2 linked regions of the Phyllobacterium zundukense genome follow. The protein of the gene in region 1 binds, or shares a complex with, the protein of each later gene. Links are inferred from orthologs where the notes say so. Each region holds a gene or a part of one and is shown on either strand. Other genes may lie near its edges.

Evidence for each region.
Region 2: the proteins of BLM14_RS14055 (region 1) and tldD are in contact, whole or in part, in a solved structure (PDB 5NJ9), measured with the Escherichia coli proteins. The link is inferred for Phyllobacterium zundukense from one-to-one orthologs.

The regions. Positions count from the first base shown.
Region 1 is NZ_CP017940.1:2,801,197-2,812,190, forward strand. The notes cover bases 3,456-6,340. They hold BLM14_RS14055 (TldD/PmbA family protein), read right to left. Parts: upstream 5,628-6,340; coding sequence 4,284-5,627; downstream 3,456-4,283. Other genes in these bases: BLM14_RS14050 (3'(2'),5'-bisphosphate nucleotidase CysQ), read right to left, coding at 3,488-4,297; BLM14_RS14060 (monovalent cation:proton antiporter-2 (CPA2) family protein), read left to right, coding at 5,768-6,340. Also shown: BLM14_RS14025 (hypothetical protein), read left to right, coding at 1-28; lpxK (tetraacyldisaccharide 4'-kinase), read right to left, coding at 23-1,054; waaA (lipid IV(A) 3-deoxy-D-manno-octulosonic acid transferase), read right to left, coding at 1,074-2,396; BLM14_RS14040 (lysophospholipid acyltransferase family protein), read right to left, coding at 2,393-3,166; BLM14_RS14045 (DUF4170 domain-containing protein), read right to left, coding at 3,198-3,446; more of BLM14_RS14060, read left to right, coding at 6,341-7,606; BLM14_RS14065 (patatin-like phospholipase family protein), read right to left, coding at 7,608-8,510; BLM14_RS14070 (M16 family metallopeptidase), read right to left, coding at 8,525-9,823; BLM14_RS14075 (M16 family metallopeptidase), read right to left, coding at 9,832-10,994.
Region 2 is NZ_CP017940.1:2,664,518-2,675,482, reverse strand. The notes cover bases 4,939-7,794. They hold tldD (metalloprotease TldD), read right to left. Parts: upstream 7,145-7,794; coding sequence 5,732-7,144; downstream 4,939-5,731. Other genes in these bases: BLM14_RS13375 (invasion associated locus B family protein), read right to left, coding at 7,237-7,704; BLM14_RS13385 (class I SAM-dependent RNA methyltransferase), read left to right, coding at 4,939-5,721. Outside these bases: BLM14_RS13410 (histone deacetylase family protein), read left to right, coding at 1-400; BLM14_RS13405 (exodeoxyribonuclease VII small subunit), read left to right, coding at 403-657; dxs (1-deoxy-D-xylulose-5-phosphate synthase), read left to right, coding at 1,757-3,676; BLM14_RS13390 (TlyA family RNA methyltransferase), read left to right, coding at 3,686-4,423; more of BLM14_RS13385, read left to right, coding at 4,492-4,938; coxB (cytochrome c oxidase subunit II), read left to right, coding at 8,139-8,984; ctaD (cytochrome c oxidase subunit I), read left to right, coding at 9,025-10,677; cyoE (heme o synthase), read left to right, coding at 10,764-10,965. UniProt on the Escherichia coli protein: Metalloprotease involved in CcdA degradation. Suppresses the inhibitory activity of the carbon storage regulator (CsrA).

The sequences.
Region 1 (10,994 bases):
GAAATTGAAGCTGCGCGGAAGATTATGAGCGTTTGATCGCGCGCGCTCGGGCACGCTCGCGCGTTTCCCGAATGATGCGTGAAGCCGTTTGCTGATGGCTGAAGACAAGCTCTATCTCGAGAACCAATGCGCGCGCGGCAAATTCCTTCGCGCTTGAACTGCCGTCCAGCAATCGTACCTGATCCTTCGCCGTAGTAATCAGCGTGAGACCTTGCTCATCAGCGGTCTTGGCAAGATCACCCAGGTCGTCGTCCGTATAGGGGTGATGATCGGGAAAGGGCCTCGTTTGCACAACATTGCCGCCCGCTTCCTCCAGTGTCCTGAAGAATTTGGCCGGGTCGCCAATTCCAGCAAAGGCAAGCAGCCGCTTGCCGGCCAATTCTCCAACGGCCTTGGGTTTCAGCACGGCCTCATAGATGGGCTTTGCGGCACGCGCCGCGCGTCTGACGACGTGGTCAGCTCCGGCAGCTGTGCCGATCTTCAACAGCGCGTCGGTGCGTACAAGCTGGTCGGTCAAGGGCGCTCGCAGCGGCCCCCCCGGAAAGACGTGACCATTGCCGATGCCACGCCCTGCATCGACGACCAACAATGCATAATCGAAGTGAAGACGCGCGCTCTGAAAACCATCATCCATGATGATGAAATCACAACCCGCTTCCTGCAAGGCCACTGCGCCGGCCAGACGATTTGCCGACACCACCACCGGGGCATGCCGAGCCAGCAGCATCGGCTCATCACCGACATGACGGGCACTGTCATGATCGGGGTCGACACGGTGCAGCCCGGAAAATGCCCCGCCATACCCGCGAGAAACGATGCCCGGCTTAAGACCGGCCGCAACCGCGGCTTGGGCAAATGCGATCGACGTCGGGGTTTTCCCCGCACCGCCGAGGGTGAAATTACCGATGCAGAGAACCGGCAGCTGCACTGCTGGAGGCTTGGCACGGCGAATGCGTCGGCCGGCTACGGCACCGTAAATCTTCGACAGTGGACTCAAGGCTCGTGCGCGCCAATCCGGCTTCTCCCACCAGAATGGAGGCGCTTCGCTGGTCATTCCCCACCGAGCCTGCAGCTCATTTCCAACCGCCCTCACGACTGCTCAAACGTGCTTTCAACACCAGCGGCTGGATGAAAGGCTCCAGCGCCGTCATGGTGCGGGTCAGGGAGCCCCGCATGTCTTCAACCGTCTTCAGCCCGGCATCGATCATGATCTGGCGCTCGGCGGGATTGTTGAAGAGGTAGTTGACCGCGCCCGCCAGCATGTCCTTGTCGCGGACAAGTTTGGCACCGCCATTCTTGATGAGACGCTGGTAAGAGTCGCGGAAATTCTGCACGTTGCGCCCGGAAAGAATGGCCGATTTGAGCATGGCTGGTTCCAGCGGGTTTTGTCCGCCTTGCGCCGTCAGGGAACGGCCGACAAAGGCGATTTCCGTCAGCCGCAGATAGAGTCCCATGTCGCCGATCGTATCACCGAGATAGATATCCGTATCCGGTGCAATCTGATCACCGCGGCTGCGCAGCGCGACCTTCATGCCCATCTTCTCGATTTCAACGGCAATTTCGGCCGCGCGATCCGGATGGCGCGGCACGATGATTGTCAGGAGATCGCGGTGCCTGGCTTTGAGCATATGATGGACCTGCGCAACGATCTCTTCCTCGCCCTGATGGGTGGAGATCGCGGCCCAGGTCTTGCGTGACCCAATCATGTGCTGCAAGGCAGCAAGGTCTGCGTTGTTCACCGGCGGAACCGCTGTATCGACCTTGAGATTGCCCGAAACCGTTACGGGTCTAGCGCCCAGTGTGCGGAATCGCTCACCGTCGACTTCGGATTGCGCAACAACATGCGCGAGATTTTCAAACAAGGCCTCGGCGATGGACGGTCGCTTGTGCCAGTTGGCAAAGGAGCGGTCCGACAGGCGGCCATTGACCAAGACTTGCGGGACGCGCCGCGTCCCCAGTTCGAGGATCGTCATCGGCCAGATTTCGGATTCGCAGATGACAGCAAGGTCCGGCTGCCAATGGGTAAGGAAACGATCAACGGCAGGCTTCAGGTCAAGCGGTACATATTGATGGATGACGCGGTCACCCAGCCGCTCCTGAACCATTTTTGCCGAAGTAACAGTCCCCGTTGTCAGGACCACGTGAATGCCGGTGTCGACGATCGATTCAACCAGCGGCGTGACCGCGGAAGTCTCACCGACGCTGGCTGCATGGACCCAGACCAGCGGACCCGAAGGCCGTGCCACACTGGCGGCGCCGTAACGCTCCCCATGCCTGCCGCGCTCTTCCTTGCCCTTGCTGGCGCGAAACGCCACATAGGCGCCGACGATCGGGAAGGCTGCAGCACCCACCCATCTATAGGTGCTGAGGACCAGACGCGCCCACCTCTCGCTCATGCCGCGCCATCCACGAGCTGATGCACCCGCTTGGTGTTCTCATTCAAGCTATTGGTCAATTCGACACGCTTGGCTTCCAGCATTGCATCGTCCGCATCCTCGGGGACGAAAATAGGGTCGCCGACAATCAACCCCGATTTGCCGAATGGCAAGGGAATGGTGGTCTTGTCCCAGCTCTTCTCCAGTACTTTTCTACGCGATGTCAGGTAGCAGATCGGAACAATCGGACGGCCTGACAACTTTGCCAGAAGGATGACACCAAATCCGGAGTCACGCGGCGTCCCATGGGGAATATCAGCAATCATTGCGGCAGTTTTGCCCTCCTTCAAGGCCTTTTTCAGCACAAGCAGCGCTCTCGCACCACCCTTCTCCGTTCCCCTCGCACGTTCCCTTCCCCCGGAGCCTCGCACGATCTCAACGCCAAAACGCTCGGCTACACGCGCGTTGAGTTCGGCATCCTTGCTCTTGGAAAACATGGCGACGAAACGGACGCCGCGCGGCATGAGAAACGGCGCCATGAGATGCTGGCCATGCCAGGCAACGGCGATGAAGGGTTCGCCGCCCCGCTTCATATCTTCAAGATCCGAGGAACCGGGAAGCCGGGGATTGGTAACATGAACGAGCCGGAAAAACTGGGTGATCAGCCAGACGATCAGGGACCGGACCATCGGAGAATTCGCGAGAGGTCCGCGTACCGAACGCCAAAAACGTTTCAGCACTCCGAGTTTTCGCTGGGGCGCCTTGGCCGATACTGAGCTGTTTTCAATCATGCCATTGTCAATTCATGACTGCGGTACGCGATCAACCTGCCTTGCCCGTGTTGGGGTCCAGCAATTTGTGCATGTGGACGATAAAATACCGCATATGGGCATTGTCGACGGTCGCCTGGGCCTTGGACTTCCAGGCACGCTGTGCGGTTTCGAAATTCGGATAGATACCCACGATATCGAGCTTGTCGAGATCGCGGAACTCAACGCCGCCCAGTTTCTTCAGTTCGCCGCCAAAAACCAGATGAAGCAGCTGTTTTGGCTCTGATGTGTTTTCGCTCATGTTTGCCCGTCCAGAAATGATCGATGAAGATTGTAGCTTGTTTATCCGAAGGCGGTTTCGGCGACAACGTCCAACATATTATCCAATAGTAGCCCACTGGCTGCGACAAGCGCCGTATGCCTGTAATCGCCGGTGGTGGTGTTGCGCAAACCGTAAGTGAGCGCCTTGCCTTCGGCTGTCAAGACATGGCCACCCGCTTCCGACAGGATCAGGTCGGCCGCAGCCAAATCCCAGTCATGCGAGTTGGGGCGCACGAAAGTCCCGGCAATATCGCCGCGTGCAACCATGGCGATGCGGTAGGCGAGCGAGGCGACATAGGGAACATGTTCCATCGACGCAAGGAAATGCTCGGGAAGGCGCTTCAGAAAGGCGCTGGGCCCTGCAACCTTGTATGGCGTGGTCTCCGCCTGGACACGAAGGACATTGCCGTTCTGTTCGGCACCGCCACCGGGCAGTGCACTAATGATTTCGTTGCGCGCCGGACATTCCAGGACGCCCGCAACGGGTCTGCCATTTTCAATGACGGCGACGCTGACACACCAGACATCCGCACCCTCTATAAAGGCCCGTGTGCCATCGATCGGATCAACGACGAAGAAACGTTGCCGTGGTGAAGCTACACGTTCATCGAGGGTTTCTTCCGATATCCAGCCATAGTCAGGCCGGGCTGTCAGCAGCATATCCTTCAGATACTTGTCGGCGGCAAGGTCGGCTTCCGTGACCGGTGAGTTGCCTGTCTTCATCCAGATCTGTGGCGCTTGTTTGAAATAGGACAGCGCTATCCGCCCTGCCCCTTCCGCAGCCTCACGTATCAGTTCGAGATCTTCGCGATTTTGTCTATTTGCCGGCAAGTGTCATGCCTTCGATTACGAGCGTCGGGCTGGCCACGCCGAAATTGCGGTCTATATCATTTGCCGCTGTGAGATTGAGGAACATCTCTTTCAGGTTGGAGGCGATAGTCACTTCGCTCACCGGATAAGCCAATTCGCCATTCTCGATCCAGAACCCCGACGCGCCGCGGCTATATTCCCCGGTGATCATATCGACACCATGGCCAAAAAGCTCGGTCACGTAAAAACCCGTACCAACAGAGCGTATAAGTTCCTCAGGGCTTTCTTCACCTGGCTCAATCGCAAAATTCGTCGATGACGGCACCACGGTGGAACCTGAACGGACGCCGCGGCCATTGGTGATGAGGCCCAGCTCCTTCGCTGTCGAGGTTGAGAGAAACCAGTGCTTGAGAACACCATCCTCAATCATCTTCAGCGGTATGCCTTCCAGACCCTCACCGTCGAATGGACGCGACGACGAGCCCTGAACACGCAATGGATCATCCGTAACATTGATCGCGTCGCTCAATATCTTTTCGCCCATCCGATCTTTCAGGAAGCTGGTCTTGCGTGCCACCGATGCGCCATTAATGGCGCTGGCGAGATGCCCGGCTATGCCACGCGCAACACGCGGATCGTAGACAACGTTCACGCGGCCCGTCTTGGCCTGGCGTGCGCCGAGGCGCTTCACCGCACGTTCCCCGGCCGAACGGCCAATGGTAGCGGCATCTTCCAGCGCATCGAAATAAATGCGCGATGAAAAATCATAATCGCGTTCCATCGCGGTACCGCTTCCGGCAATGGCGCTGACAGAACGAGAGAAGCGCGAGCCCATATATTGCCCGGCGAAACCGCCTGACGTGACAAGAACGAGGCCTCCCATTCCCGCCGATGCGGATCCGCCACCGGAATTGGTGACACCTTCAACGGCGAGCGCCGCTGCTTCGGCGGCCAGGGCTGCCTCGGTCAATTGCGCGGCATCGACGACCGTCGGGTCATAGAGGTCGAGATCACGTATATTACGCACCAGATTTTCCGGCGCTGCCAGCCCCTCATAGGCGTCGTCGGGTGAGACTTTCGCCATGGCGACGGCGCGTTCTGCGAGAACGTTCGGGTCGGCACCGGCATTCGCCGATATGCTTGCCACCTTGCGGCCGACGAAAACGCGCAGAGAAAATTCGTCGCTCTCCGACGATTCGGTCGACTCGACCTTGCCCAGCCTGACACTGACGCCGGTAGAACGCGATCGCACGACGACCGCATCAGCTGCATCCGCCCCCGCGCGTCTTGCTGCTTCGACAAGCGCAATGGCATTGTCTACGAATTCGCGCGAATTTACCGGCTCTGTCATATTCGTCTCTAAGGTTGATTGCATGATACGATGCAAGGACATATCTGACGAGGGTCAGACGCACTTACTCCTATATGGTGCAAATTGGGGCCTATCAAGGCAACCGGACGCAACAATCGCAAGGCTCGGGTCACAAATATATGCTCTCACAAAGCGGAAACCTCTACTTTCAGGCATTGGCGCTGCTGGCTGGGGCGATCATCGCCGCTCCGCTTTTCAAGCGCCTCGGGCTCGGCACGGTTCTCGGCTATCTCGCCGCGGGTCTGTTGATCGGGCCTCTGGCCAACCTCATCACTGATGGCGAACAAGTCCTGCATTTCTCCGAGCTTGGCGTTGTCTTCCTGCTTTTCGTGATTGGCCTGGAGTTGAAGCCCTCCCGCCTGTGGACGTTACGCCATGCGATTTTCGGCCTGGGCGCTGCACAAGTCATCGTGACAGGCGCTGCCTTGACGGGCCTGATCCTGGCATTCGATCTCATGATGTGGCAAGCGGCTGTCGTGACTGGCTTTGGTCTCGCTCTTTCCTCGACGGCCTTCGCCATGCAGATTTTGGAAGAGCGCGGCGAAACGGCTACGCAGCACGGCCAGACTTCGTTCGCGATCCTGCTGTTCCAGGACCTCGCCATCGTGCCCTTGCTGGCAATGATTCCGGTCCTTGCACCTGGCTCGGCGCAGCATCAGGCCGATCCGCTCGGTCAATTTCTCATTGCAGTGATCTGCATTGGCGCGATTGTCGCTGTCGGCCGATATCTGCTCAACCCGCTGTTCCGATTCATCGCCAATACCGGTGCCCGAGAGGTGATGATCGCGGCAGCGCTGTTCGTCGTGATCGGTGCTGCAGTGCTGATGCAATTTGCCGGATTGTCGATGGCCATGGGCGCTTTCATTGCCGGCGTACTGCTGGCGGAATCGTCATACCGGCACGAACTCGAAGCGGATATCGAGCCATTCCGCGGCGTTTTTCTTGGCCTGTTCTTCATGGCGGTCGGCCTTTCGCTTGATCTGGAAGTTATCCTCAACAACTGGATGGCCATTCTTCTCGCCGTGCCGGTATTCATGGCCATCAAGGCGCTCGTTGTCTATGTTCTGGCGCGGCTGTTCCGCTCCAATCACAATGATGCGATACGGATTGCTTTCTTCCTGCCACAAGGCGGTGAGTTCGGCTTCGTGCTGTTTTCGACAGCTGCGGCGGCGGGATTGATGACCGGTTCGGTTGCCTCAGAATTGATTGCGGTTGTCACGCTTTCGATGGCCGTCATGCCGCTATCCGTTGCGCTTGGAAACAAGTTCCTGGTCAGCCACGATGCACATGATGAGATCGACGAGGATTTCGAAGGTGCCGGTGCCGATGTGATGATGATCGGTTTCTCGCGTTACGGGCAGATCGCCGCGCAAATCCTTCTGGCAGGCGGCAGCGACGTAACCGTGATCGATGCTTCCGCAGATCGTATCCGGGCTGCAGGCCGGTTCGGGTTCCGCATCTATTTCGGCGACGGTACGCGCAAGGAAGTGCTGGAAGCGGCGGGCATCAGGCAGGCGAAGATCGTCGCTGTCTGTACGCACAAGAAGGAAACCACGGATCAGATCGTTGAAATGATCCAGGCCGAATATCCGGACATCAAGCTGTTCGTGCGTTCCTATGACCGCGTGCACACGCTGAAGTTGCGGGCACGCGGCGTTCACTATGAGTTGCGTGAGACGTTCGAATCCGGTCTGGTCTTTGGCCGCCGGACGCTGGAAGAGCTGGGTGTCAGCGAAGAACTTGCTTACGAAATCATGCAGGACATAAGGCGTCGCGACGAGGACCGCCTGCACATTCAGGCATCGGAAGGGCTGACCGCCGGCAATGATCTGCTGCTGACGCGACCTGTCACGCCTGAGCCATTGATCAAGCCAACACGCGAAGCCAAGCGAATCGATACAATCGCGGACGGGGAGATGGATGTCGCTGTCGAACCCGATGCAACGCCAGCAGAGTAGATCACTCCAGTTCGCGGTGCTCGACATAGGTGATGGCTGCGTCAACAGCGCGCTTTAGTTCGTCCTTGATGCCAGCCGACTCGCGCAGAACCTGTTCGACCCGGAGAAAATCGAGCACACCAAACCGGGCAACGCTCGGGCGCAGGAAGATCGCCGGCGGGTCCGTGCGCAACCGCGTCGCAATAATCGACTGCATCATCAACTGACTGGCACCGAACATGGCATCGATCGACGACGGAAACTTGCCAATATCACCTTCCGGGCCACCAACCACGTCGATGGCGATGACGAACTGCGCCTTGTTCTTCAGATGGTCAAAGGGAACGGGGTTATAGATGCCGCCATCGATCAGGATACGGTCGTCACGGCGGACCGGGCGGAATAGTGCGGGTATGGCTGCGGAGGCAGCGATGGCACTGAAAAGGTCGCCGTCGGCGATCGGCACCTCCTGCTGCCCGTAGAAGTCGGTGGCGGTAACACTCAAGGGGATGCGCAATTCCTCGAAAGAGTCGGGTATCCTGTCAGGAAGGAAGTTTCTCAAGACCCTTTCGATATTGAACTGGCTGAGGCGAATGCCTCCACCAAACATTTCGCCGAAGCTTGCCGGGCGCAAGCGCCACAGGCGTGCGGCAATTTCCGCGCGCCGCGACAGGGTGGCAACAGCATACTCGCGGATATCGCGCCCGGACATGCCCGCCGCCATGCCCGCACCCATGATCGCGCCAATGGAGGAACCGGAAATTGCTGTCGGGGTGATGCCGAGCTCATCCAGTGCCTCGATGACATTGATATGGGCGAGGCCCCTCGCCCCGCCACCGCCGAACGCGATGGCAAAGGTCGGACCGCCGGCTGCACTCGCTGCGCCGGCCGATCCATTTCCCTCTGCCAGATCGCGTGCGACCATGACGTTTCCCTCAATCAGGATTGCGGTGGTCCGACAATCAGAACCGCGGGATCGGTTTCGAGCAGTTTCCCAGCCACTGCCTTTACCTGATCCAGTGTTACAGCATTGATCAGGTCCGCGCGCTTGTCTATGTAGTCGCGCCCCAGGTTTTCATCCTGCAGGCCGAGCAGCGTGCTGGCGACGGCCGACGATGAGTCCAGGTTGTTCACGGCGTAAGAACCAACCAGATATTTCTTGGCCTCGACCAGTTCCTCTTCCGTCGGACCATCCTTGGCCATCTTGGCGATTTCGGTCTTAAGTATCTGCAGGGTCTCATTGGCACGGTCTGCCCGTGTTGCAGTCGATACCATCAGGGCTGCCATGTGGTCGCGATTGACCAGGTTCGAACCTGCCGAATAGGCAAGGCCACGCTTTTCCCGCACCTCATTGTAGATGCGCGAGGAGAATGTGCCGCCACCCAGAATATGATTCATGATGTAGGCAGGGAAGAAATCCGGAGCCTGGCGGCGTACACCGGGATAGACCATGGAAATTGATGTCTGCGGCAGGGCATAGTCGACGCGCGTCGTCTGGCCAAAACCGAGTTTGGCGTCAGAGATCGGCTCGAGCTCGGCTTTCGCAGGCAGATCGCCAAAAACCTTGTCGAGAAGCGGCGCCAAATCCTCTGGACTGATCGAACCGACCACGCCAACAATCAGATTGTCCCGGGCGAAATTGCGTTTGTGGAAGGTAACCAGATCGTCATGGGTTATTGCGGTCAGGCTCTGCTCCGTGCCGTCGGATTGGCGCGCATAGGGATGATCGCCATAGAGGGCTTCGGAGAATTTGCGGCCAGCAATCGTATTCGGATCACGTTCGGACGCCTTTATCCCGGCAACAACCTGCTGGCGAATACGGTCGATGGGCGCTTGATCGAAACGAGGCTTGTTGACAGCAAGGGCCAGCAGGTCGATCGCAGTATCCCGCTTGTCCGCCAGCATGCGCATGGAACCGGTGATGCGGTCATCATCGGCGTTAAAACCCATTTCGGCCCCGACATCATCGAGCTTTTCCTGAAATGCGTCGGAGTCGATGTCCCCTGCACCTTCATCGAAGAGCCCGGTCATCAGGTTGGCGAGACCTTCCTTGCCTTTCGGATCCTGGGTCGAACCACCCTTGAACGAAAAGCGCATGGAAATCAGGGGCACGAAATCATCCTGCACCAGCCAGGCACGTATGCCCTTTGGCGAGACGACTTCCTTGATCTCGACCGCATAGCCAGGGGCGACTGCAAAAAGCATCAATAACAGCGTGGCAGCAATTCGCTTAGACATTGGTCCGGTCATTGAATGACTCCCTGCGCCGGCGGTTCCGGCTGTTGTGTTTCCCCGGAAGCAGGCGTTTCTCCCTCGATCTTCTGATCCGGCTTGCCGTCTTCCGGCATCAGGTAACTCGTCACCGAGCGACTATCGACAAGGTAGCGTTTCGCCACATCCTGAATGTCCTGAACCTTCACCGCGCGGATGCGATCCGGCCATTCCTGGATGTCCTTTATAGTCTGGCCGGTGGAAAGCGTGGAACCATAGATGCGGGCCATGCTCGACTGACTGTCACGGGCGAAGATCATGCTTTTGAGGAAGCGGTTGCGCGCTTTTTCAAGTTCATCGGCCGTCACTCCGTCCTTGATGATCCTGGCGATCTGCGCGTCGATGCCGGCCTCGACGTCGGTTAGCGTGGCGGAGCCGCGCGGGGAACCATAGATACCGAAGCTACCGGCATCGAGCGATCCGCCCTGATAATAGGCACCGGCATTGGCGGCGGATCCATCCTGCACGACCAGCGCCTGATAGATACGGCTGCGGCTTGAGCCACCAAGAATTTCACTCAAAAGATCGAGTGCTTCCGCTTCGCCTGGCTTTGCACTCGTATAGGACGGCACGAGCCACATCTTCTGGAAACTCGGTTGCGAGACACGCGGGTCGGCCATGGAGACCGTCCGCTTCGTATTCTGCTCAGGCTCCTGCGGGCGCTGACGGTTTCCCGGTTCAGCCCGGCGCGGCACCTTGCCATAGGTCTTTTCGGTCAGCGCCTTGACCGTTGCAAGATCGACATCGCCCGAAACGACAAGCGTGGCATTATTGGGCGTATAGTATTTTTGGTAAAAGGCGAGAGCATCCTTGAGATTGAGCTGTTGCATCTCATGCAACCAGCCAATCACGGGCATCCTGTAAGGGTGGTTCTGATAGAGCGTCGCATTGACCTCTTCCGCGAGCAAGGCCGCAGGATCGCTGTCGGTACGTGAGCGCCGCTCTTCCAGGACAACATCGCGCTCGGTCTTGACCACGTCCTCATTGAGGATGAGGTTTTCCATGCGGTCCGCCTCGTAGGTCATCACCATTTCAAGCGCTTGCGGCGCAACCTGCTGGTAGAAGGCAGTGTAGTCATAGGAAGTGAAGGCATTTTCCTGGCCGCCGATCTCGGCAACCTTGCGAGAGAACTCACCGG
Region 2 (10,965 bases), 140 kb from region 1 along the record:
CCCGTCCGTTCTCTATTGCTCGACTCACCAGATGCCGCTTTATCCTGGAACCGGCGCCAAAAGTGAAACCGGCGTCGGCAATATCGTCAATGCACCGCTTAGCCCACAGACCGGCAGCGATCATTTTCGCGAGGCTTTCAACACGCGCATTCTCCCGGCCATCGATGAATTTCAGCCGGAATTGATCATCATTTCGGCCGGATTCGATGCGCACCACCGCGATCCGCTGGCAGAAATCAATCTGAACGAGGACGATTTCGACTGGGCAACCGGTGCTCTTATGGAAAGAGCTGGGAGCTATGCGTCAAACCGCCTTGTCAGCCTTCTGGAAGGCGGGTACGACCTCAAGGGGATGTCGCTCTCAGCGGGCGCACATATCAGACGCCTGATGGGAGGATGAACATGGCCGACGTACAGAACAATTCCGATATCGCCGCCATGAGCTTCGAACAGGCGCTCGAGCAGCTGGAAAAGATCGTCGACGATCTGGAACGTGGCGATGTGCCACTGGAACAGTCGATTCGTATTTACGAGCGTGGTGAAGCGCTGAAGAAGCATTGCGATACGCTGCTGCGCGCCGCCGAAGACAAGGTCGAGAAAATTCGTCTCGGCCGCAATGGCGAACCCGTCGGTACCGAACCACTCGACCCGGAGTGACACCAAACCACGCTGTTCAGCCGTGTTCTGAAACGCTATGGTGGGGCTCCGACAATCCGGAGTAGCGTCCATGAGTTTTTTCCCCTGCCCAGACCCAAAGCCAGGCGACGCAACAGCCGTCGACGCCATCGAGACGCTGATCATTCCACGCACGAGCGACATTGGCGGATTGGAAGTGCGCCGCGCCTTGCCGAGTGCCAAGCGCCGTCTCGTCGGACCTTTCATTTTCTTCGACCGCATGGGCCCGGCTATCCTTCGCCCAACCGATGCGTTGGATGTGCGCCCACATCCACATATCGGCCTTTCGACCGTAACCTATCTTTTTGACGGAAACATACGTCATCGCGACAGCCTCGGGACCGAAATGGTCATCAGGCCCGGCGACGTCAATCTGATGACGGCAGGGCGTGGCATCGTGCACTCGGAGCGTTCACCGGAAGAACTCCGGACGGAGCCATTGCCGATTTCGGGATTGCAGACCTGGCTGGCGCTGCCGGATCATCTGGAAGAGATCGACCCCGCTTTTGCCAATACCGCAGCGGGTGAACTGCCCATGTTGCGCGAAAACGGCATGGAAGCGCGCATCGTCATGGGCAAGTTCCATAGCGCCAGTTCCGCAGTGAAGCAGCACGCGGAAACGCTTTATGTTGATATTCGGCTGCAGCCCGGAAGTCACATTCAAATACCGGGCGATGCAGCTGAAGAACGCGCCATCTATACGCTGGATGGATCGGTGCAAGTTGCTGGCGAAACGTTTCCCGCAGACCGCCTTTTGGCGTTCCGCACCGGCGATGAAATCGTCATCCACGCACCGGAGGGGGCGCATTTCATGCTGTTTGGCGGTGCTGCTCTGCCCTCGAAGCGTTATATCTGGTGGAATTTCGTTTCCTCGTCCAAAGAGCGGATCGAACAGGCGAAAGAGGAATGGCGTTCCGGCCGATTTGATATCGTGCCTGGCGACGCGGAAGAATTCATACCCTTGCCCGAAAATTGACTTGGGAGCGAACGAACTTCCGCTTCTTGCTGGTTTGCTGGATTTCCTTTAGGGAACGGCGCCAGCCCTCTGCCAAGAGTTGAGCTTGAAACTGGAACCTGCGCTTTGGCCAAGAATTTTGAAACACCACTGCTTGATCGCGTCAAAATCCCGTCGGATCTGCGCCAATTGCCGGAATCCGACCTGCCGCAGCTGGCGCAGGACTTGCGAACGGAATTGATCGACGCGGTGTCGACGACTGGCGGTCATCTCGGCGCCGGACTTGGTGTTGTCGAACTGACCGTTGCACTTCATCACGTCTTCGACACGCCGCATGACCGCATCATCTGGGATGTCGGCCACCAGGCCTATCCCCACAAGATACTGACCGGACGGCGTGATCGCATCCGCACATTGCGGCAGGAAGGCGGGCTCTCCGGTTTCACCAAGCGCAGCGAGAGCGAATACGATCCCTTCGGCGCCGCCCATTCATCCACATCGATCTCCGCTGGTCTGGGCATGGCCGTCGCCAGCGACCTTTCCGGCACGAAGCGCAATGTCATCTCGGTGATCGGCGACGGCGCGATGTCGGCGGGCATGGCCTATGAGGCGATGAACAATGCCGGAGCACTTGATGCACGCTTGATTGTCATTCTCAACGACAACGACATGTCGATTGCACCACCAACCGGAGCGATGAGTGCCTATCTGGCCCGCCTTGTTTCCGGACGCGCCTATCGCTCCTTCCGCGAGACCGCCAAGCAGCTTGCAAAGAAATTGCCGAAATTCCTGCAGGAGAAGGCGCGGCTCTCGGAAGAATATGCGCGCGGCTTCTGGACCGGCGGCACGATGTTCGAGGAGCTTGGCTTCTATTACGTCGGACCGATTGACGGGCATAATCTCGATCACCTGCTGCCCGTGCTGAAGAACGTCCGGGATACCTTGGACGGTCCGGTTTTGATCCATGTCGTGACGCAGAAGGGCAAGGGTTACGCACCTGCCGAAGCGGCGGCGGACAAATATCACGGCGTCAACAAATTCGATGTGATTACAGGCGCGCAGGCGAAGCCGCCCGCCAATGCGCCGAGCTATACGAAGGTCTTCGCCACCAGCCTGATTGAGGAAGCACGTCACGACGACAGGATCGTTGCGGTCACCGCGGCGATGCCGGGCGGCACTGGCCTTGATCTTTTTGGCGAGGTTTTCCCCGAACGTACTTTCGATGTCGGCATCGCCGAGCAGCATGCAGTGACGTTTGCGGCGGGCTTGGCGAGCGAAGGCTTCAAGCCGTTCGCCGCTATCTATTCGACATTCCTGCAACGCGGCTATGACCAAGTGGTGCACGACGTGTCGCTGCAGAATCTGCCCGTACGCTTTCCGATTGACAGGGCAGGGCTGGTGGGCGCCGATGGCGCGACCCATGCGGGATCGTTCGATACGGGTTTCCTAGCTGCATTGCCAGGGTTCGTGGTCATGGCAGCATCCGACGAGGCAGAGTTGCGCCATATGGTGCGCACGGCGGCGGAATATGATGAAGGCCCGATCTCCTTCCGTTACCCCCGCGGCGATGGGGTTGGCATTGACCTGCCGGAACGTGGGGAGATTCTGCAGATCGGCAAGGGCCGGATCATCCGCGAGGGGTCGAAAGTGGCGTTGTTGTCGTTCGGCACGCGCCTGCAGGAATGCCTTGCAGCCGCGGATGAACTCGATGCTGCGGGCCTCTCCACGACGGTTGCCGATGCGCGGTTTGCCAAGCCTCTGGATGAAGATCTGATCCGCGGTTTGGCGCGAGAGCATGAAGTGCTTGTCACTGTTGAGGAGGGTGCGATCGGTGGGTTCGCCTCGCATGTCCTGCATTTCCTCAGCCGGGATGGGCTTCTGGACAACGGTCTTCGTGTTCGCGTGCTGACATTGCCCGATCTTTATCTGGACCATGCCAAGCCGGAAACCATGTATGCGCGTTCTGGACTCGACAGTGCAGGTATCGTGCAGGCGGTGTTTGGTGCGCTCGGCCGCGACCACATGGTTGCACCCGCCCGTGCGTAAGACGGTTTGATGCGGCTCGATCAGCTTCTGGTTGAACGAGGCATGTTTGCCAGCCGGTCACGGGCACGCGACGCCATTGTGCGCGGGACGGTGCAAATAGATGGAGCTGTCGTCACCAAACCGGGTGCAACGATCCCGGAGACCGCGGGCATCAGCGTCGATGACCCGGCAAGCCCCTACGTCTCCCGCGCTGCGCTAAAGCTCATTGCAGGCCTCGACCATTTCGCAATCGAAGTCAAAGGACACACCGCTCTCGATATTGGCGCATCAACCGGTGGCTTCACACAAGTTCTGCTCGAACGCGGCGTGGACCATGTCATCGCTGTCGACGTCGGGCATGGTCAGTTGCACGACAGCCTGCGAACTGATTCTCGCGTCAGCAATCTTGAAACACTGAACGCCCGAGAGCTGAAGCGCGACCATCTGGACGGGAAGAGAGTCGGCTTGGTCGTCTCCGATGTCAGCTTCATTTCGCTCAGACTTGCCCTGCCGCCGGCGCTGGATCTGGCAGAACCGGGGAGCCATTGCGTACTTCTGGTCAAGCCGCAATTCGAGGCTGGCCGTGAGGCAATCGGCAAGGGCGGCATTTTGCGCGATCCCAAGGATGGTGAACGCGTCGCAAATGATCTAAGGAACTGGCTGGATGGATTGCCGGGCTGGAAAGCCCTCGGGCTTTGCCCTTCGCCCATTGAGGGTGGCGATGGCAATCGCGAATTTCTTCTGGCCGGCCTGAAAAGCAAAGCCTGAAAGCGAAGCTTGAAAAAGCAAAGCCTGAAAGCGAAGCTTGAAAAGAAAAGATTGAAAAGAAAAGATTGATGAGTACGCGCGTAACGATTGAACGAATGGGCGCCGGTGGCGATGGCATTGCCGCGACCTCGGCCGGCAGCGCCTATGTGCCGTTTTCGTTGCCGGGTGAAGTTGCCAATGTCGCGCTCGAACATGGCCGCGCCACGCTCATGGCCTTGCTCGAGCCTTCGCCCGAGCGCATCGCGCCCGCTTGCCGGCATTTTGAGGAATGCGGCGGCTGCGCACTGCAACATTGGCAGAACAGCGCCTACCAGAATTGGAAACGGTCACTTGTTCAGGATGCGCTGGCGGGCAGGGGACTTGCGTTCACGCTCGATCCTCTCGTGCCGTGCGTGCCACATACACGGCGGCGTGCGGTGTTTGCGGTACGCACCAGCGAGCATGGGGCGGTTCTCGGTTTCAACCGGCATTTGAGCCACGAACTCATCGACATCTCGGAATGTCCTGTGACCGTTCCGGAAATCGTTTCGCGCCTTGATGACCTCCGCGATCTCGTCGCTGTGCTCGGCGGCGGCATGAAGCCATTCAAACTGACTGTAACGTCGACAGCCTCTGGTCTCGACATTACTGCATCCGGATGCGCTGCGCCGGACGCCGCCAAGCGCCAGGCACTGACCGGGCTGGTTCTCAAGAAGGATTTTGCCCGCCTGAGTTTCGAAGGTGAAATCATTGTCGAGCCGAGAAAACCCATCATTCACTTCGGCAAAGTGCCGGTGTTTCTGCCAGCGGGCGGATTTCTTCAGGCAACTGTTGATGCTGAAGAAGCCATGTCTGCACTGGTTACAGGCCATCTTGCCAAGGCCAAGAAGACGATCGACCTCTTTTGCGGTTCAGGTACATTCGCCTTGAGGATCGCGGAAAAATCTGCTGTTCACGCGGTCGAAGGTGATCAGGCTGCAGTCGCAGCACTTGATCGCAGCGTGCGTTACGTGCAGGGCCTGAAGCCCGTCACCGTCGAGCGGCGCGATCTGTTCCGCCGGCCGTTTCTGGCGAGGGAACTGGCCCCGTTCGCTGGTCTGGTGTTCGATCCGCCGCGTGCGGGTGCGGAAGCACAGGCAATCGAAATCGCCAAATCATCCGTATCGAAGGTCGTGGCAGTCTCGTGCAACCCGGTCACGCTGGGGCGCGATCTGAGCATTCTCGTCAAGGGTGGCTACAAGATCGACCGCGTCGTGCCGATCGACCAGTTTCTCTGGTCGTCGCATGTCGAAGCGGTGGCTTTGTTGTCGAAGAAATAGGCCGAGGCGGTTATACCGCCGTCCCGCCAACGGTCATTTGATCCATGCGCAGATGCGGCTGGCCAACGCCCACAGGCACCCACTGGCCTCCCTTGCCGCAATTGCCAATACCCGTATCGAGCTGCAGATCATTGCCGACCATGGAAATGCGTTGCATCGCATCAGGTCCATTGCCGATCAGCATCGCACCCTTCACCGGCGCACCGAGCTTGCCGTTCTCGATCATATAGGCTTCGGTGCATCCGAAGACGAACTTGCCGGACGTGATATCCACCTGACCGCCGCCGAAGGAAACAGCATAGATGCCGTTCTTGACGGATGCGATGATTTCCTCGGGCGTCTTGTCACCACCCAGCATATAGGTGTTGGTCATGCGCGGCATCGGAGCATGCGCGTAGGATTCGCGCCGTCCGTTGCCGGTAGGCTCCATTCCCATCAGGCGGGCATTCTGACGGTCCTGCATGTATCCGACCAGGATGCCGTCGTCGATCAGCACCGTCTTGTTGGTTGGCATGCCCTCATCATCGACAGTGAGCGAACCGCGCCGTTCCGAGATCGTGCCATCATCAACGACGGTAACGCCTTTTGATGCTACCTTCTGGCCGAGCAGCCCGGCAAAGGCGGATGTCTTTTTGCGATTGAAATCGCCTTCGAGCCCGTGGCCGACGGCTTCGTGCAACATGACTCCAGGCCAGCCGCTGGAGAGCACGATGTCGAATGTTCCGGCTGGTGCTGGAATCGCTTCCAGATTGACCAAAGCCTGGCGCAGTGCTTCGTCGGCAGCATATTGCCATTTATCGGCGGCGATGAATTCGCCAAATCCCTTGCGACCACCAGCACCGTACGTGCCGCTTTCCTGCCTATCGCCGTCACCAACTACGACAGATACGTTGAGTCGAACCATCGGGCGAACATCGCGAACGAAATGACCATCGGCACGCAGGATTTCCACCTGCTGCCAGGATGCAGCAAGGGAAACGGATACTTGCCGAACTTTCGGATCCTTGCCGCGCAGGTAGGCATCGATCTCCTGCAAGAGCTTCACCTTCGCCTCGAAACTTGGCGAGCCAAGCGGATTCTCGTCGCTGTAAAGGCTGCGATTTGTTCCGGGTGGTGCTGCAGTGTAGGTTCCGGCATATCCGGTCCGGACAGCTGAAGCAGCATCTGAAGCGCGCTTGAGTGCGCCAAGTGACAATTCACCGGCGTGGGCATAGCCAACCGCTTCGCCAGCGACGGCGCGCAGACCGAAACCCTGATCCTGATTGAAAGAGCCGTTCTTCAGCCGGCCATTGTCAAAGGCCAAACCTTCCGATTCCCGGTACTCGATGAAAAGCTCGCCATCATCGGCTCCATCGAGACTCTGCTTGACGGTTTCGAGGATTTTTTCGCGTGGCGCGTCAAAACTGTCGATCAGGCTTTTCATGATAAATGATCCGGTTCAATTTGCATGAACCGGATGTAAGCCTTCGATGGGCTCACGACAACCGCAATCTTGAAGGCAAATTTGAAAGATGTTCAGGGGAGAGCGTCGAAACCTTCGCCAAATCCGTTGAGCTCGACAGGAATGCCGATACCTTCTTCCGGGGTCTGGAAGACGATGAAGGTTGCGGCCTTGCCGGTCTTGAAGGTCTGGACGAGCTGATCTTCCAGGATGACTTCCGCATAGCAGCCATCCTCGAAGCAACGAACGAAATAGGCCCGGCCGATATCCTTGCCATCCACATTCAAACCAAGGCCGTTCGGCAAGAGCACCCCGAGTGGTGCGAGCACGCGCAGGATTTTGGCTTTGTTGTCGGCGGTTTTCAGGACAACGACCGACAGGCCCATTTCGGGTCGGTCTGCTGCAACCACGTTCTGGATCAATGCGCATTGTTCCGACTTGGCGCCTGCAGGCGTGTCGCAAAGGATAGACCATGCGCCATGGGTGGATTTGACCGTACCGCTTTGTTGAGCCGCCATTGCGGTACCCGCAAGGGCAGTCATTGACAGAGCGAGCAGACCAGCGGCGATGCTACGTAGCGCGAAAGAGAACATGTAGGCTCCAAAACGAATCATCCAGACGTTAAACCTCCACGTCGCAGATGAAAAGAATGCCGCTCAAACACTCCCCAGCATATGGCGGCACAGTAGTGTGTGGTGTGATGCAAAAATGGCCGGATTGTGGGCCAACCCACGCCTCACGCTGCAAAATCACCGCGAATGCGAAAAAACGTGCACCATGTGTATACCTATCGTCGACGCGAGAGAAGCTGCGCGCAAAAATGCCGCATGAGATCACGTTCGCCTTCCTTGCGATGTAAGCTAATGTGTGGTTTGAACGCGGCATATATCCGGGCCTTGTCTAGGTCGGGCCTTAACGTATGGAATCAAAGCTTCATTCGGGAGATTTCTAGGTGAAGAAGAATATTGTCACGCTGATGGGTGTCCTGAGTGGCCTGTTGAGTGCCGGATCTGCCTATGCTGCACAGCCGGAACCTTGGCAGATGACGTTCCAGCCCGCTGCCTCCGCTATCATGGAGCAGATCATCTGGTTTGAACGCTACACATTGTGGTTCATCATCCCGATTACGCTTTTCGTCATGGTCCTCCTGGCCTGGGTCATGATTCGCTATCGCGCCAGTGCCAACCCGGTCCCTTCAAAGACCAGCCATAATACGGCAGTGGAAATCGTCTGGACCGTTGGTCCGGTTGTCATTCTTCTTTTCCTGGCAATTCCGTCCTTTCAGCTTCTGACGGCGCAGTATTCGCCCGAAGAGCCCAAGATGACCATCAAGGCCACCGGCTTTCAGTGGTATTGGGGATATGAATATCAGGCAGGAGACGCGCCTGTTTCATTCGATTCCGTTCTGCTGAAAGATGCGGACCGCGCTGCGGCTGGCAAAGAGGATCGCAAAGCCTTTCCTCGGCTGTTGGCGGTTGACAACGAAATGGTTGTACCGGTGAACACGACGGTACGTCTCCTGGTTACCGGAGCCGACGTCATTCATTCCTTCTCGATGCCAGCATTCGGTGTGAAGATGGATGCCATCACCGGGCGCAGCAATGAGACCTGGTTCAAGGCAAACAAGGAAGGCATGTACTATGGTCAGTGTTCGCAGATTTGCGGCAAGGATCATGCCTACATGCCAATCGCGATCCACGTTGTTTCGCAAGAGCAGTACGATACGTGGTTCGCCGCGGCCGGAAAGGATCTTCCGGGCGCATACAAGGCGTTGACCGCAAAAATCGACACAGACAAGAACGTAAACGTAGCCGGCAACTAAGCTGGTTGACGCGCATTATTTGAGGAACGGGAGCACTTTGATGGCAGGTTCTGCAGCTCACGAAGCCCATGACGCTCATAAGCCGACAGGCTGGACGCGCTGGGTGTATTCGACCAACCACAAGGATATCGGCACGCTTTATCTGATCTTCGCGATCACGGCTGGTATCATTGGTGGTTGTCTTTCGATCGCCATGCGTGCCGAGCTGCAGCAGCCCGGCATCCAGATTTTCCATGGTCTCGCATCCATGGTCTACGGCTTCGAAGGGGATTCGGCGATTGACGCCGCCAAACACATGTACAATGTGTTCTCGACAGCCCACGGCCTCATCATGATCTTCTTCATGGTCATGCCCGCGCTCATCGGCGGCTTTGCCAACTGGATGGTGCCGATCATGATCGGTGCGCCGGATATGGCCTTCCCGCGCATGAACAACATTTCGTTCTGGTTGCTCCCCCCAGCACTTCTCCTGCTGATCCTGTCCATGTTCGTCCCCGGCCCAGCCGGCGGTTTCGGTACAGGTGGCGGCTGGACGATTTATCCGCCGCTCGCAACGTCCGGTCAGCCCGGTCCGGCGATGGATTTTGCCATCCTGTCGCTGCACATTGCGGGCGCATCATCCATTCTCGGTGCAATCAACTTCATTACGACGATCTTCAACATGCGCGCTCCCGGTATGACGCTGCACAAGATGCCGTTGTTCGCCTGGTCGGTTCTGATCACCGCGTTCCTGCTGCTGCTGGCTCTGCCGGTGCTGGCTGGCGGTATCACGATGCTTCTGACGGATCGTAACTTCGGAACGACCTTCTTTGCGCCGGAAGGTGGCGGCGACCCGCTGCTGTTCCAGCATCTGTTCTGGTTCTTCGGTCACCCTGAAGTGTACATCATGATCCTGCCGGCGTTCGGCATCATCAGCCACATTGTCTCGACCTTCTCCAGAAAGCCGATTTTCGGTTACCTCGGAATGGCCTACGCCATGGTTGCTATCGGTGTTGTCGGGTTCATCGTCTGGGCTCACCACATGTACACTGTTGGTCTCTCGCTCGACACGCAGCGCTACTTCGTCTTCGCGACGATGGTCATTGCTGTTCCGACAGGCGTGAAGATTTTCTCCTGGATCGCCACGATGTGGGGCGGATCCATTGAGTTCAAGCCGCCAATGGTCTGGGCGATCGGGTTCATCTTCCTGTTTACTGTTGGTGGCGTGACCGGTGTTCAGCTCGCCAATGCCGGTCTCGACCGCGCAATGCACGACACCTACTACGTTATCGCGCACTTCCACTACGTGCTGTCGCTTGGCGCCGTATTCGGTATTTTCGCGGGCTGGTATTACTGGTTCCCGAAAATGACCGGCTACATGTACAACCACACGATCGCGCACACGCATTTTTGGGTCATGTTCATCGGCGTAAACCTGGTGTTCTTCCCGCAGCACTTCCTTGGTCTTGCCGGCATGCCGCGCCGTTACATCGACTATCCGGATGCTTTCGCAGGCTGGAACGAAGTATCGTCCATCGGTTCCTATATTTCCGGTGTTGCGGTCCTGATCTTCCTCTTCGGCGTCTTCGAAGCATTTGCCAAGAAGCGTGAAGCTGGCGCCAATCCGTGGGGTGCAGGTGCAACAACCCTCGAATGGCAGCTGTCATCACCGCCGCCCTTCCATCAGTGGGAACAGCTCCCACGTATCAAGTAGGAAACGTGATGTCCGGGCCATTGAAACCAGCGGCCCGGACATCTTCTGGAACAAAGTTGCTGCCTGAAAACGACAAGATTGAACGAATGCCACTGGTTGAGAAAAACGCGAGCCTGGATACGAGCATTGGCCTCTCTGAAGCCAATGCGTCGGATTATATCGCGCTGCTCAAGCCTCGTGTGATGTCGCTGGTCGTGTTTACCGGTTTTGTCGGCTTGATGGCTGCACCAGGCCAGATCAATCCAGTGCTGGCCGCCATTGCCATCCTCTGCATCGCGGTTGGGGCAG